3 regions of the Enterobacter sp. UPMP2052 genome follow, and region 3 is predicted to be linked to each of the others. Evidence: predicted binding sites of a transcription regulator. Region 3 holds the regulator's gene; each other region holds the start of a gene.

Region 1 (5,486 bases), on a different contig from region 3:
CAGGTTTCGCAGTCGGTCACTACCAGGTCGGCTCCGCTCTCCTCTATCTGCCTGAACAGCGGCGCGCCAATTGCCTGCGACGTGTCGTAATTTTCACGCTTAAATCCGTAGGTGCCTGCTATCCCGCAGCAGCGCGAATCCAGCACCGTCAGCTCCAGCCCCGGGATCAGCCGCAGCAGCTCCAGGGTATATAGCGACCAGCCCATCTTTTCCATATGACACGGCGTGTGATACACCACCTTCAGCGGCAGGGTGCCCAGCGGTAAGGTCTTCCCGCTGTCCAGCATGCGCCACAAAAACCGCGTTGCCAGTTCAATATGGTCGCGCAGATCGGTGTTATCCACGTCCAGCAGGTGAGGGTACTCGTCGCGCAGGGTGAAGGTGCAGGTAGACGAGGTGGCCAGGACCGGTATGCCTTTCCCGACGATCGCGTCGCGCAGGGAGGTGACGTTGCTGCGGGCCTGCCTGCGCGCTTTATCCGTAAAGCCGTTGGCAATCAGCGGCACGCCGCAGCATTTTTCCTTGCTGAGGAGCTGCACACCCGTGCCCATCGCGTTCAGCACTTTCAGCAGGTCTTTTCCCAACTGCGGGTGGTTGTAATTCACGTAGCAGCCGTGGAAGAACGCCACCTGCTCGGCAAAGCGGGCCTGCTCTGCCGCCACCGATTTGTACCAGCGACGGAAGGTGCCGTGGGCGTATTTCGGCAGGCTGCGGTGGTGGTCAATTTTCAGCGTCGCGTCGAGCAGCCGGCGTACCGGTTTCAGGGAGGTGGCGGCATTCACCAGCGGCGCGAAGGGCGTGGAAACGCTGCCCATCAGGTCGGTATGGCTGAGGATCGCATCGCGCAGCGTCGGTTTTTGCGTGCTGTACTGCGCCCGGGCGCGCTGGATGATGTCGCCGATTTTGACGTCTGACGGACAGGCCACCTCGCAGCGCTTGCAGTTAATGCAGTATTTCAGCGCATCATCGTAGAGTGCGGCGTCTTTCAGACGCAAGCGCTCGCCGTCAGGCCCGGCCTGTTTTGGGCCGGGATAACGCGGGTTCACGCCGCTGACCGGGCAGACCGTGGTGCACACCGTGCATTTTATGCAGCTTTCGAAACGGCTATCGCTCATTGTTCTGCCTCCGTGCGTTGAATTATCTGCTCTGCGGCATGAAGCGCCGTGATCGCACACACGCCGCCGCCGCAGCCCTGGGCAATCGGATCATAGCCGCCCAGAATCGAGCCGATGGCGTAGAGGCCGTTAAGCGACCGGCCGCTGAGCTGCGGGTGCAGCTGGTTATCGACAATCACGCCAAACTGCTGCCAGGGCTGCGGCGTAAAGAAATCACTCTGATACCAGTCCGAACGGGAGGCGCTCTGCCGGACATCCAGCCCCAGAATGGCTTCGCGGATCCCCTCGCGGGTACTCAGTAAGCCGTTACTGAAGAAGCTGCCGCTGGCCAGTACCACGGCGCGTGCGCGCAGCGGAATGTCGCCGTGGTTTCGCGTCCACACCTTGCTGACATCGCTATCAGACAGCGTGATCTTTTTCACCTCGTCACCCGCCATCCACACGCCGCCCTGGGCAATAAATTTTTGCTTAAGCTGCGTGTGCAGCCGAATACCCGGTACGGAAGGGGGAAGGGTCGGCAGCAAGCCGAGCGTGCACGGCAGACGGTCCGACAGCCAGCGCCAGAGTCGATTGTCGGTGAGGCCAAAGCACGCAGGCATCAACAGGGCGTCACACTGTTCGGCGAGCGGCCTGAGCGCGTCATACAGCAGCGGCCAGTTATCGTCGTTATCCAGCAGCCGCGCGATATTCACTGCCCGAAACTCGCTGGGGTTTTCGCGCAGCACGTCCAGTTCGGGAAGGTCTATTTCCGCCGCCGTCGCGTTAATACCGCGCTGACAGAGCGAGGCCGCCGCCAGGTGCGGCTGAAAATCAAGAAAACCGCCAATCCCCACCACCATTACGCGTTCTGCGCTGAACGGGGCGACAGGAACTTCTTCCGGGCTGAGCCACGCGGAACGCAGGGTGCCGAGCGGCGTCACGCGCTGGTGATTTTTCTCAGCGCTGCCCTGCATCCGCGCGCCACAGGCGCTCAGCAGCCTTTCGGTTTCCTGCGCCAGGCGGGCAATGTTGTGCTCGCCGATCAGGCTGTAGGGATGCTCAGGCGCAAGTGCGCCGCGACAGGCATCGTCGAGGAGATCCAGCGATCCGGAAGAGAAGTGCAAAGCGCTCTGCCCGCGGGTGACGATGGCGCAGCGCAGACCACGTTGCGTGAGCGTGATCCCGCACAGCAGCCCTGCCAGCCCGCCGCCGACAATAACGGTATTAAATTTCATTATGTGGCTCCTTCTCCAGGCCGCAAAGTCCCTGATAAACCCAGCGGGTAAACTCGCTTTCGCGCAGGGCATCGCCCCAGGCAACGGGCTGAATGCCTTTCCAGCGTTCATTGAGGAAATCGCTGAGCTGGGTCAGGGACTGCGTTGAGGTGGTGGCGTGAAAGCGTTGCAGCAGCCCGGCGGCGCGACAGGCGCAAAGCTCGCCCTGACAGGTACCCATGCCGACGCGCGTGCGGCGGCGAAGATCGAGCAGCGTATTGACCGTCAGATTCTCGACGGCATATTGCACCTCGCCTGCGGTCACCGCTTCGCACTCGCACACCAGGCTGCGGCTAAGCCGCCCCTCGCCAAGCCACTGCGGGGTTCTGTCGCCGTGGCGATAAACGGCGGAGCCGCGCAGCGGAGCGGGCAGAGAGATGATTTTCTGCAGCGTTTTCTCGGTGGACTGACGCGATCCGGGCAGGGGCTGTTCTGCCGTGACGCACGGCGTTGTGTTACCGAGTTTGCGGCAGACCGCATCCGTGGCCCACTCCGCCATCAGGCGGTAGGTCATAAGCTTGCCGCCGGTAATGGTGATAAAACCCTCCATGCCGTCACGTTGGGCATGATCGAGCAGGACGATCCCCCGGCTAACGTTGCGCCCGCTTGGGTCGTTATCGCTGGCGACCAGCGGTCGCACACCCGCATAGGCGCGCAGAATGCGGGTTTGCGCCATCACCGGAGCCAGTTTCTCGCCTTCGCGCAGCAGAATATCCACCTCTTCGGCCGTTACCCGGTTAACGTCAATCTCGCTGTAATCGACGTGGGTGGAGGTGGTGCCGATAAGCGAAATGGTGTCGCCCGGCACCAGAATATCGGCGTCGGAAGGTTTACGACAGCGGTTGATGACGTGGTTGTTGATGCGATGGTCGAGGATCAGCAGCGAACCTTTTGCCGGGAACATGCGGATGGATAAGTCGGCGTATTCCGCGATGCGTTGCCCCCAGATCCCCGCTGCATTGATAACCACGGCGGCGTACAGTTCGCTGCGCTCGTTATATTGCGGGTCGAACACCCGCACGCCGCGCACTGTGTTGCCTTCGCGAATAAGCCCGGTGACCTCATGCCCGGTCAGAATGCGTGCGCCGTGTTCCCGGGCGTCCAGCATATTTGCGGCGGTCAGGCGAAACGGATCGACCGTGCCGTCGGGGACTTTCACCGCGCCGGTGAGCGCCGGGTTGACAGACGGCTCCAGCCGACGCGCCAGCGCCGGGTCGATGGCGTCGGTCTGGATCCCTGCGGCCGTGCAGGCGGAAATAAAGGTTTGCTGAAACGCGAGATCGTCTTCGGGAAGGGTAATGAACAGTCCGTTGGTTGGCTCGATGCAGTGGCGGGCGATGCGTTTCAGGATCTGATTTTCCGCAATACACTCCCGGGCTGACTCACCGTCGGTCACCGCGTACCGCGCGCCGCTGTGCAGCAGGCCGTGGTTGCGGCCTGTGGCACCTGTCGCAATATCATGGCGCTCCAGCAGGGTCACGCTCAGGCCACGCAGGGCACAGTCGCGGGCGATGCCGGCCCCGGTTGCGCCGCCGCCAATGATTATCACATCGCTGTAGCGAGGATCGAGAACCGTCATTGTCTTCCCTCTATGTTCGTTTTTTTATCATTTAGCCACACTGAAAATGTGGTTTGTTTGATTTCGAACATAAACGCGCGTTATTCGAAAGTGAAACGTGATTCCATGCGCTTTTTTGCGCATTCTGTCATATTTCTGTAACAATCTGTGCGTTGATTCACAGTAACAATCACCGTGATTTCTTAACATCGCCGCCTCTGGAATCGGGTGCGAGGCACCTTCTCATTCATTACAAGGCCACGGAGGCTGTCATGCTCAGTATCTTTAAACCTGCGCCGCATCGGGCGCGTCTGCCAGAGGCAGAGATAGATCCGCTTTACCGCCGTCTGCGTTGGCAAATCTTCCTGGGGATTTTCTTCGGGTACGCGGCGTATTATCTGGTACGTAAAAACTTCGCGCTCGCCATGCCGTATCTGGTGGAGCAGGGTTTCTCCCGCGGTGATTTAGGGTTTGCGCTCTCGGGGATCTCTATCGCCTACGGGTTTTCCAAATTCATTATGGGGTCGGTGTCGGATCGCTCGAATCCGCGCGTGTTCCTGCCAGCCGGTTTGATTCTGGCGGCTGCGGTGATGTTGTTTATGGGCTTTGTACCGTGGGCGACGTCCAGTATTGCGATTATGTTTGTGCTGCTGTTCCTCTGCGGCTGGTTCCAGGGGATGGGCTGGCCGCCGTGCGGACGCACCATGGTGCACTGGTGGTCGCAGAAAGAGCGTGGCGGAATTGTGTCGGTCTGGAACTGCGCGCATAACGTGGGCGGCGGTATTCCTCCGCTGCTGTTCCTGCTCGGGATGGCATGGTTCAACGACTGGAAAGCCGCCCTTTACATGCCGGCTTTTGGCGCGATCGTAGTGGCGATTATCGCCTTCGCCCTGATGCGCGATACGCCGCAGTCCTGCGGCCTGCCGCCAATTGAAGAGTACAAAAACGATTATCCGGACGACTACAGCGAACAGCATGAAGAGGAGCTGACGGCCAAACAGATCTTCATGAAGTACGTGCTGCCCAACAAACTGCTGTGGTACATCGCGGTAGCCAACGTTTTCGTTTACCTGCTGCGTTACGGCATCCTCGACTGGTCGCCAACCTACCTGAAAGAGGTGAAACACTTCGCGCTGGATAAATCGTCCTGGGCCTACTTCCTGTATGAATACGCGGGTATCCCGGGCACGCTGATTTGTGGCTGGATGTCGGACAAGGTCTTCCGCGGCAACCGTGGTGCAACGGGCGTGTTCTTTATGACCCTGGTGACCATCGCCACCGTCGTTTACTGGCTTAACCCGCCGGGCAACCCGGGCGTGGACATGGCCTGTATGATTGTGATCGGCTTCCTGATCTACGGTCCGGTGATGCTGATTGGCCTGCATGCCCTTGAGCTGGCACCGAAAAAAGCGGCAGGGACGGCGGCAGGCTTTACCGGCCTGTTTGGCTACCTTGGTGGCTCGGTCGCCGCAAGCGCCATTGTCGGCTATACCGTTGACTTCTTCGGCTGGGATGGCGGCTTCATGGTCATGATTGGCGGTAGCGTACTGGCGGTACTGC
Region 2 (5,486 bases), on a different contig from region 3:
AAGAGACGGAAACGGGTGAGAAGTTTGAGGATAACGCGCTGCCGTGGGATAGCATCAACGCTGCCACCTTCGTCAAGTCTGGCGACATGACGCAGTTTGGCCCGGCCTTGCTTAAGGACCATCAGGAACGCATCGCCAAAGATCCGGAATTCCAGTACATCATGAAGGACATTGCGCGCTTCAATGCCCTGAAAGAAAAACGGAATATTGTCTCTCTGAACTACGCTCAGCGTGAGAAAGAGAACAACGAGGATGACGCGACGCGTCTGGCGCGGGTTAACGATCGCTTCAAGCGAGAAGGCAAACCGCTGCTTAAGAAACTGGACGATCTGCCGAAAGATTACCAGGAGCCGGATCCGTATCTGGACGAGACGGTGCATATCGCGCTCGACCTGGCGAATCTGGAAAAAGGCAAGCCAGCACTGCAGCCGACACCGGCGAAATAAATACCCAACAGGCACAAGAAATTGTGCCTGTTTTTTTTAGTTCTGCAACCTCCCGTCAAACTGACCTTCAATTGTGTAAAGTTGTGTCTTTCTGGTGACTTACGCCCCCCGAATCCTTGAAAATAGCCACAATACCCATACGATGTGGGTAATCGCATAGTGCGCTTTGTTAAACTGAGGTTAAAAGAAAATTATGATGCGAATCGCGCTCTTCCTGCTCACCAACCTGGCGGTGATGGTGGTATTCGGGCTTGTGCTAAGCCTGACAGGAATTCAGTCGAGCAGCGTTCAAGGCTTGTTGATCATGGCGCTGCTGTTTGGTTTTGGTGGCTCCTTTATATCTCTGCTGATGTCGAAGTGGATGGCGCTCAAATCCGTGGGTGGCGAGGTCATCGAACAACCGCGTAACGACATGGAACGCTGGTTGATGAACACCGTGGCCCAACAGTCACAGCAGGCGGGCATCGCTATGCCGCAGGTGGCTATCTACCACGCGCCTGATATCAACGCGTTTGCAACGGGCGCGCGTCGTGACGCTTCCCTGGTTGCCGTCAGTACCGGTCTGTTGCAGAACATGAGCCGCGATGAAGCCGAAGCGGTTATCGCCCATGAGATCAGCCACATCGCTAACGGCGACATGGTGACGATGACGCTGATTCAGGGGGTGGTGAACACCTTCGTGATCTTCATTTCCCGTATTCTGGCGCAAATTGCGGCAGGATTTATGGGCGGCAACCGTGACGAAGGTGAAGAGAGCAACGGTAACCCGCTGATCTATTTTGCGGTGTCGATGGTACTGGAGTTGGTGTTCGGTATTCTGGCGAGCATCATTACCATGTGGTTCTCCCGTCACCGTGAATTCCACGCGGATGCCGGCTCGGCAAAACTGGTGGGGCGCGAGAAGATGATTGCCGCCCTGCAGCGTCTGAAAACCAGCTATGAGCCGCAGGAAGCGAACAGCATGATGGCCTTCTGCATTAACGGTAAATCAAAATCGCTGAGCGAGCTGTTTATGTCTCACCCGCCGCTGGATAAGCGTATCGAAGCACTGCGCAGCGGGGAATACCTGAAGTAACGCAGAGCGTTTAAAGATAAACCGGGCGGGGTAAACCTCCGCCCGGTTTTTTTATGCCTGCGCGCGGGGTTGCGTGATCCGCAATCCGCTGACAATGGCCGCAGTCGTCGCCAGTGTTCCGGCCGTAAGCAGCGCAACGTGGGTGCCGTTCTGCCCGGCAAGGTTGAACATCAGCGCAACCAGCGCGGCACCGGTACTTTGCCCTAACAGACGCGCCGTTCCCAGCATGCCGCTGGCTCCGCCGCTGCGATGGCGTGGGGCAGCGGTCATAATGGTATGGTTATTGGGTGACTGGAACAGACCAAAACCGGCTCCGCACAGGACCATTCTCCAGATGATATCCATGTCGGAAGGCGTGGAGGGGAGCAGCGCCAGCGCAAACAGGCCGCTCGCCATCACTACCAGCCCTAACGCACCCAGCAGCCCCGCATGGACCCGTTCAATTAAATAGCCTGCCAGCGGGGCCATCACCATGGTTGCCAGCGGCCATGGCGTCAGCAGCAGCCCTGTCTCCACCTCGGAACGACCCACGATGCTCTGCAAAAAGAACGGCAACGCGACCAGCGCCAGCATCTGGGCGCAAAACGAACAGATTGAGGTGCAAATAGAAAGCGAAAAAAGCGGAATACGCAGCAGGTCAACCGGCAGCAACGGCACCGGCAGCGCCAGCTGGCGACGGACAAAGAAGAAACCCACGATCAGCATGGCGGCGACTTCTGCCGCGATAAGCGTCAGAGATTGCCCTTGCGCGAAGCCACTCAGGGCCGTGATGAGCAGACCGAAGGTTAGCGCATTCATCACCGCGCTGGGTAAGTCGAAGCGCGGCTTGTTGCTTTTGGGGCCATTAGCCGGGAGATAACGCAGTGCGAAGAAAATAGCCACAATTCCGAGCGGCACATTTATCGCAAAAAGCCACTTCCATGAAGCAACAGACAGGATCGCGGCAGCAATCGTGGGGCCTGCCGCCGAGGAAACCGCCACAATAAACGAGTTGATGCCCATCCCCCGGCCTAGCTGGCGCTGGGGATAGATAAGCCGTATCAATGCCGTATTCACGCTCATCAGAGCCGCGCCGCCGAAGCCCTGAGCAATACGGGCCAGCGTCAGGGTATGCAGTGAGTCCGACAGGGCGCAAAAAAGCGAGGTCAGCGTGAAAACCACCAGGCCGCACTGATAGATCCGCCGGTAGCCAAACATATCCCCCAGAAAAGAGAGCGAAAGTAAGGAGATCACAATCGCGATTTGATACGCATTCACAATCCAGATGGAGCTGGCGGGGGAGGCGTTGAGGTCGCTGGCGATTGTGGGCAATGCGACGTTGGCAATCGCGCCGTCGAGGACGGCCATCGAAATACCAATAATAATGGTGGCGATAGCACCATACCGCTGGGGCAACGGCAGGCCATCGGAAGCGTGTTTTTCCATGGGAAATGAAATGCTCAGGATGAAATTATTCTCAGGGTAACTATTTTAGCATCGTTATTTCGGTTTTATGTCGCAGATTTGTAACGAAGTAAACGCAGATTGATTGCAGGCAGCATGACTCGAATTTATAATAAAAACCGGTTCTGATTTTTATAAAACACTCTGTATGAGGTGATAAATGGCAATCGCAGATTTGGATAAGCAGCCAGATTCTGTTTCTTCCGTGCTGAAGGTGTTTGGCATCTTGCAGGCGCTCGGAGAAGAGCGTGAAATTGGTATTACAGAATTGTCGCAGCGCGTGATGATGTCGAAAAGCACCGTTTATCGCTTTTTGCAGACCATGAAGTCTCTGGGCTATGTCGCTCAGGAAGGCGAGTCTGAGAAATACTCTCTCACGCTGAAGCTGTTCGAGCTGGGTGCCCGCGCGTTACAAAACGTGGATCTTATTCGCAGCGCAGATATTCAGATGCGTGAACTGTCACGCCTGACGAAAGAGACGGTCCACCTGGGCGCGCTGGATGAAGACAGTATCGTTTACATCCACAAAATCGACTCGATGTATAACCTGCGTATGTACTCGCGTATCGGACGTCGTAACCCGCTGTACAGTACGGCAATCGGTAAAGTGCTGCTGGCCTGGCGCGATCGCGAAGAGGTGAAGCAAATTCTGGACGGCGTGGAGTATAAACGCAGCACCGACCGCACCATCACCAGTACCGATGAGCTGCTTAAGGTACTCGATACCGTTCGCGAGCAGGGCTACGGGGAAGATAACGAAGAGCAGGAAGAGGGGCTGCGCTGCATTGGCGTACCTGTTTTCGATCGCTTTGGCGTCGTGATTGCGGGCCTGAGTATCTCATTCCCGACGCTGCGCTTCTCGGAAGAACGCCTGCATGAGTATGTTGCTATCCTGCACACTGCGGCGCGTAAAATCTCTGAGCAGATGGGTTACAACGACTACCCGTTCTGAATGCTGTCAGGCATAAAAAACGCCGCATCGTCTGCGGCGTTTTTTTATATTGTTAAACGGTTAGCCGTTATCAATGACCACGGACGTTTTACGCAGTACCGGGCAGTTGGTTAATCCAATGATACCGCTGTCGGAGTGCAGATACTGGGCGGTACTCATACCCTGTGCCGTGACGTACTTACACTGAATGCCTAATCCCGCTGCATTTTCGGTGCTCCCCACAAGCACTCCATATCCGGTTAATAAAAGGCCAATCCACACAACGGCCAGTGCAATAGTTGTTCGAATGATAAAATGCATCATTACCTCTTTATCTTTGTTGTCATGCACTAAGCCTAAACGGTTTACGGTGTGAAACAAGTGAACTATTCCGAAAAGGATTTGATGCGGTTACAGTTAGCCGCTGTTTAAGATTAGCGTGCTAACCTGGTAACATATGGTCATAAGACGGAGTGTGGAGTGAAAAAAATACGCTGGGTGATTCTGATTATTGTGCTGATAGCATGCGTCGTATTGTGGACGCAGACTATCAATGTGATGTGCGATCAGGATGTACAGTTTTTTAGCGGCGTTTGCGCAATCAATAAGTTTATCCCGTGGTAGACCGCATTTTTTCTCAATGTGATGCCCTTCCTTCGCGCCAGTGGTAAAATAGCCGTTTTTATTGAGGTGGTGAAATGGGTGAGTTACTGAATTCAGGGCTACTAAGCCTGGCGTCCCTGGCAGTCTCGTTGATTGTTATGGTGGTAGGGCTTCTCATATGGTTTTTCGTCAACCGTGCCAGCTCCCGGACTAACGAGCAGATTGAGCTGCTGGAAGCGATGCTCGATCTGCAAAAGCGTCAGAATGCGCTGCTGCGTCGTTTGTGTGAAGCCAACGAGCCTGAAGAGAAAGCGGTAGCGAAAGAGAGTGCGCCAGACGCTAAAGACGATGAAGACGATTTCATTCGTCTGGTGGCCGAACGCTAGGTTGCAATGATGGGAGGTGGCCGTGGTCTGGAAAAATCCCTGGTATGACCCCTCCCTGAAACACCACACGCCGGATGGTTTTCGCAATACCCATTCCACAGGACATCAGCCCGGCGATGTCGATCGCTGGCAGAAAGAGCGTAAAGCCGCTGGCCTGCCGAAGCCCCCGTCTTCAGGATACGACGCCTTTATCCAGACCTGGTGGCAGCCTGTTGAACTCAACGCGCGCCCGGAGGATGGGGCATGGTGGCTTGGGCATGCCAGCGTGTTATTACGCATGGACGGCAGGTATCTCCTGACCGATCCGGTTTTTTCCCATCGCGCATCTCCCGTGCCCTTTCTTGGACCACAGCGAAAAACCCCGCCCGCTATCACCGTCGAAAGCCTTCCGACACTGGATGCGTTGCTGATTTCCCATAATCATTATGATCATCTTGATGCCTCAACGGTGCGAAAGCTCTTGCGGCGCTTTCCGGGCCTGACCGTGTTTGTTCCCCTGGGGCTGGGGAACTGGTTCCGCCGGCGGGGAGCGAAAAATGTGGTTGAACTCGACTGGTGGCAGAACGCTAACTGGCAGGGAATAACCCTGACCGCCGTACCGG
Region 3 (5,486 bases):
CATACGCTGACCCGTGGAAAGGTAAAATGACACGCCCGCCGTCAGGCGATCTTTTTGGCAATCAATCGTTCCGGCATGACGAAACTGAAACGGGTTCCTTTGCCCGGCGTACTCTGAATATCAAGACGGCTTTCGTGGTGATTCACCGCATGTTTCACAATCGCCAGTCCAAGACCGCTGCCCCCGGTCTGGCGTGAGCGCGCTTTATCCACACGGTAAAAACGCTCGGTCAGGCGCGGAAGGTGCTCCGGCGCAATGCCCGGACCGTTATCCTCGACGCTGAACTCAGCCCCCGCCGGGGTAGGCTGCCAGCGCACTACGATATGCGTTCCCTCCGGCGTGTGGTTCACCGCGTTATAGACCAGGTTGGAGATGGCGCTGCGCAGTTCATCCTCGCTGCCGAGCACTTTGAGGCTGTTATCCACCTCAAAGTTGAAGGTGTGTTTCTTATGGCTTAACGTCTGTGCTTCACGCTCCACCACGCGCAGCATCATCGGCACGTCAATGGTGTCAGTGAGCGCCAGCGACGGAGCCGCTTCGATTTTCGAGAGCGTCAGTAGCTGCTTCACCAGCCCTTCCATCCGGTGCGTCTGCTCGCGCATGGTGTGCAGGGCTTTCTCGCGCGGTGCTCCTTCCAGCGTTTGCTCCTGCATCATCTCCAGATAGCCCTGCAGCACCGTCAGCGGCGTGCGCAGTTCGTGGCTAACGTTGGCGAAGAAGTTGCGGCGCGCCCCTTCCAGCTGGTGCATCTGGGTCACGTCGCGCGCCACCATCAGCCACTGCCGATCGCTGTAGGGCATCACGCGGATCTCAAGATGACGGCCATTGTTGAGCTTCAGATCGTGCGGGCGGGTAAAGTCACGCTTTTTGAGGTACAGCGTGAACTCGGGATAACGCAGAAGGTTAAGGATATTCTGGCCATTGTCATCCGGCCAGCGCAGGCCGAGCAGCTGTTGCGCCAGGCCGTTACACCAGAAGATGGTCCCCTCTTCGGTGGTTAAAATAACCGCATCCGGAAGCGATTCTGCGCCGCTGCGAAAGCGTTTTATCAGGCTGCCCAGCTCGCGGCGGCGCTTTTTATTACGCATCTGCATCTGGTGCAGGCCGTACAGCAGCGGCTCCCAGCTTCCGCTTCCCGGCGGAGGGGTCATACTTCTGTCCACCCACAGCCACCAGGAGAGGCGCAGCAGATTCCAGAAATGCCAGATCAGCAGTCCGGTCACCGCGGCCAGTAAAAACCACGGCAGATAGCCAAAAATAGCCCCCAGAATGAAGGCCGGAATACAGCATAAGATCAGTTCAAAGACGAGCCTTTTCCATGACAGACGTTCCAGCACGCGTCACACTCCTGTCATTGTTCAGAAACGGGTCGAAAAACGATAACCCGTGCCGCGGACCGTCTGCACCATGCGATCGTGGCCGCTCAGTTCCAGCGCTTTACGCAGGCGGCGAATATGGACGTCAACCGTTCGGTCTTCGACATAGACGTTAGTTCCCCAGACGTTATTCAGCAACTGTTCGCGGCTGTAGACGCGCTCCGGATGGGTCATAAAGAAGTGCAGGAGCTTAAATTCGGTCGGCCCCATGTCGAGAGGATTTTCGCCGGTCATGACGCGGTGCGAGGTCGGGTCAAGGCTCAGGCCCTGCATCTCAATCACCTCTTCCACCGCCATCGGCGAAATACGGCGCATCACGGCTTTGATGCGGGCAACCAGCTCCTTCGGGGAGAACGGCTTGGTAATGTAATCATCCGCGCCGGTTTCCAGACCGCGAACGCGATCCTCTTCTTCACCGCGCGCCGTCAGCATAACCACCGGAATATCGCGGGTCATCGCTTCACGTTTAATGTGTTTGATAAACTGCAGGCCGGAGCCGCCGGGCAGCATCCAGTCCAGCAGGATCAAGTCGGGCCAGGGTTCATTCAGCTGATTCACCGCGCTGTCATAATCTTCCGCTTCAATCGGCTGGAAACCGTTTTGTTCGAGCACGAAGCACACCATTTCACGAATCGGAGCTTCATCTTCTACGACCAGAATACGTCTCGCCATACTTTGCCCTGTTTTGTCTTATTTAAGTTACATGTTGTAATTCGGCGCCATTATGCGTCAGATTTATGACAGATTTATGAAAAACATTACCATCATCAATGGCAAACTGTTGTTTTATTACAGCGGTTATTTTCCGTTCCCTGAAAGTTTATAATCCCCCCATCTTTTTTCGCCACGGATCTGATATGCGCATACTTCACACCTCGGACTGGCATCTGGGTCAAAATTTTTACAGCAAAAGCCGCGCCGCTGAACATGAAGCGTTTCTGAACTGGCTGCTGGAGACGGCCCGGTTGCAGGAGGTCGACGCAATTATCGTGGCAGGCGATATTTTTGATACCGGACAGCCGCCGAGCTATGCGCGCGAGTTGTATAACCGCTTTGTGGTCAACCTGCAGCAAACCGGCTGTCATCTGGTGATTGTCGCGGGCAACCATGACTCCGTCGCCACGTTGAATGAATCCCGCGATATTTTGGCGTTCCTCAACACGACCGTGGTGGCGAGTGCCGGGCACGCGCCGCAGATCCTGAACAAACGCGACGGCACGCCGGGGGCAGTGCTGTGCCCAATCCCGTTTTTACGCCCGCGGGATATCGTTCAAAGCCAGGCCGGCCTTTCCGGCAGCGAAAAGCAGAAGCATTTATTGCAGGCCATCACCGACTATTATCACCAGCAACACGCACAGGCCTGCACCCTGCGCGGTGAACAACCTCTTCCCGTTATTGCCACCGGCCATTTGACCACCGTCGGAGCCAGTAAAAGTGACGCGGTTCGCGAGATCTATATCGGCACCCTGGACGCTTTCCCGGCGCAAAACTTCCCGCCTGCCGACTACATCGCCCTTGGGCACATTCACCGCGCGCAGGTGATTGGCGGCTGCGAACACATCCGCTACTGTGGCTCGCCCATTCCGCTCAGTTTTGACGAAACGGGCAAGGCGAAATGCGTGCATCTGGTGAGCTTCACCCACGGCAAACTCAGCGCCGTTGAGCCGCTGGAAGTCCCTGTCACCCAGCCGCTGGCGGTCCTGAAGGGCGATCTGGCCGCCATTACCGCCCAGCTTGAGCAGTGGCGCGGCGCAGCGCTTAACCCGCCCGTCTGGCTGGATATCGAAATCACCACCGACGACTACCTGCACGATATGCAGCGTAAAATTCAGGCGCTGACGGAAGATCTTCCCGTCGAAGTGTTGCTGGTACGCCGCAGCCGCGAGCAGCGCGAGAAACTTCTCTCAGGTGCCCGGCGCGAAACGCTTAGCGAACTCCGAGTGGAAGAGGTCTTCGAGCGGCGGCTTGCGCATGAAGAGCTGGACGATGACAAACGCACAAGGCTCAACGAGCTGTTTGTTCAGACTCTGCACACCCTGCATGACGAGGAAGAAAGCGCATGAAAATTCTCAGCCTGCGTCTGAAAAACCTCAACTCGCTCAAGGGCGAGTGGAAAATCGATTTTACCGCTGAGCCTTTCGCCAGCAACGGGCTGTTTGCCATTACCGGTGCTACCGGTGCAGGCAAAACTACCCTTCTCGACGCTATTTGTCTGGCGCTGTACCACGAAACGCCGCGCCTGCAAAAAGTGTCTCAGGCGCAAAACGACCTGATGACGCGCGACACCGCCGAGTGCCTGGCAGAGGTGGAATTCGAGGTCAAAGGCATCGCCTACCGCGCGTTCTGGAGCCAGAACCGCGCGCGCAATCAGCCGGACGGGAACTTACAGGCTCCGCGCGTGGAACTGGCGCGCTGCGAAGACGGCAAAATTCTCGCCGATAAAGTGACGGATAAGCTGGAACAAACCGCCGCGCTCACCGGGCTGGACTATGGCCGCTTTACCCGCTCAATGCTGCTCTCTCAGGGGCAATTCGCCGCGTTTCTTAATGCTAAGCCGAGCGATCGCGCCGAGCTGCTGGAGGAGCTGACCGGCACCGAGATCTACGGGCAGATTTCGGCCATGGTGTTTGAGAAGCACAAAGCCGCCCGCAGCGCGCTGGAAAAGTGTGAAGCGCAGGCTGCGGGCGTCGTGCTGTTAAGCGAAGAGCAACAGCAGCAGTTGCAGCAAAGTTTGCAGGTGCTTACTGACGAAGAGAAAACCCTGCTGGCAGAGCAGCAAAGCCACCAGAAAGCGTTCCAGTGGCTGACGCGCAGCGACGAGCTGATTCGTGAACAGCAGCGCGCCGCCGCTTCGCAGCAGCAGGCGCAGCAGGCACTGACCGATGCCGCGCCTGAGCTGGCAAAGCTCCAGCTGGCTCACCCCGCCGCCCAGCTACGCCCGCTGTGGGAGCGCCAGCAGGAGCAAACCACCCGCCTGGCGCAGACGACCCAGGTCATTGCTGAAGTAAACACTCGCTTACTCGACAGAGCAGCGCTGCGCTCGCGTATCCGCAACGGCGCGCTTCGCCATCGGGAGCAGCTGCAGGCAGAGCATACGGCTCTGGCGCAATGGCTGAGCGAACAGGATCGTTTTCGCCAGTGGGGACAAGAGATTGCTGGCTGGCGGGCGCAGTTCGCGCAGCTGAATCGCGATAAAAGCCAGCTTGCGGCACAATCGGCGCGCATTGCTGAACTGCGCCAGAAGCTGGCTGAAATGCCGGAGAGCGCGCTGACGCTGACGGCTGAGGCCATCACTACGGCAATGGAGCAGCAGGCGCAGTCACGGGCGCTCCGTCAGCGCCTGACCGCGCTACACGCGCGCTATCAGCCACTGCAAAAACGGCTGCGCCAGAATGCGCAAAGCGTGCAGAAAGCGCAGGCTGAGCAGGTAAAACTTAACGAAACCCTGAGCCTGCGTCGTCAGCAGTACAAAGAAAAAAACCAGCACTATCAGGATGTCGTTACGCTTTGCGAACAAGAAAAGACCATCAAGAAACTGGAGGCGGAGCGGGCAGATTTGCAGGCAGGCAAACCTTGCCCGCTCTGCGGTTCAACCACTCATCCGGCCGTCACGGAATACCGGGCGCTGGAGCTGAGCGCCAATCAGCTGCGTCGTGACGCGTTAGCCAAAGAAGTTGCCGCGCTAAAAGACGAAGGGTTGCTGGTGCTCGGGCAGGTAAATGCCCTGACCCAACAGATCCAGCGCGAGACAGAAGAAGCTCAGGCGCTCTCTCAGGAAGAGCAAGCACTCACTAAAGAGTGGCTGGAGGTCTGCACCTTCCTGAACATAGCGCTGAACATTCAGGATGATATCGCCCCGTGGATGAGCGAGCAGGAGCAGTACGAACGCCAGCTGTATCAGCTCAGCCAGCGACTGACCCTGCAAAACCAGCTCAATGAACTGGACGCACAGGCGCGCCAGTACCAGCAGCAGCTGACGTCGACGCGTCAGGCGCTGGCATCCTCGCTCCAGTCGCTGTCGCTTAACGTGCCCGATGACGGGGCTGAAAGCGTCTGGCTCAGCGCACGCGAAACCGAATATGCTCAATGGCAGGAAAAACAGACCCAGCA

What was found. The regulator PhoB, encoded in region 3, activates phosphate uptake and scavenging genes when phosphate is short. The targets are predictions, from matches to a motif close to CTGTCATAAAACTGNCNNAT.
Region 1: glpT (glycerol-3-phosphate transporter) is a predicted target of PhoB. The motif match lies at 4,072-4,091, and genes of this name have one in related genera.
Region 2: kdgR (DNA-binding transcriptional regulator KdgR) is a predicted target of PhoB. The motif match lies at 3,014-3,033, and genes of this name have one in related genera.

The regions. Positions count from the first base shown of each region.
Region 1 is NZ_JBSKJR010000001.1:267,482-272,967, forward strand. Features, by position in the region: gene glpC (anaerobic glycerol-3-phosphate dehydrogenase subunit GlpC) at 1-1,115, opposite strand, end outside; gene glpB (glycerol-3-phosphate dehydrogenase subunit GlpB) at 1,112-2,329, opposite strand; gene glpA (anaerobic glycerol-3-phosphate dehydrogenase subunit A) at 2,319-3,947, opposite strand; gene glpT (glycerol-3-phosphate transporter) at 4,199-5,486, shown strand, end outside.
Region 2 is NZ_JBSKJR010000001.1:701,066-706,551, forward strand. Features, by position in the region: gene prc (carboxy terminal-processing peptidase) at 1-446, shown strand, start outside; gene htpX (protease HtpX) at 640-1,521, shown strand; gene ACWKX3_RS03185 (MFS transporter) at 1,573-2,946, opposite strand; gene kdgR (DNA-binding transcriptional regulator KdgR) at 3,125-3,916, shown strand; gene ACWKX3_RS03195 (YobH family protein) at 3,977-4,216, opposite strand; gene mgrB (PhoP/PhoQ regulator MgrB) at 4,376-4,519, shown strand; gene ACWKX3_RS03205 (YebO family protein) at 4,594-4,884, shown strand; gene ACWKX3_RS03210 (MBL fold metallo-hydrolase) at 4,907-5,486, shown strand, end outside.
Region 3 is NZ_JBSKJR010000002.1:72,915-78,400, reverse strand. Features, by position in the region: gene phoR (phosphate regulon sensor histidine kinase PhoR) at 42-1,337, opposite strand; gene phoB (phosphate response regulator transcription factor PhoB) at 1,359-2,048, opposite strand; gene sbcD (exonuclease subunit SbcD) at 2,234-3,439, shown strand; gene sbcC (exonuclease subunit SbcC) at 3,436-5,486, shown strand, end outside.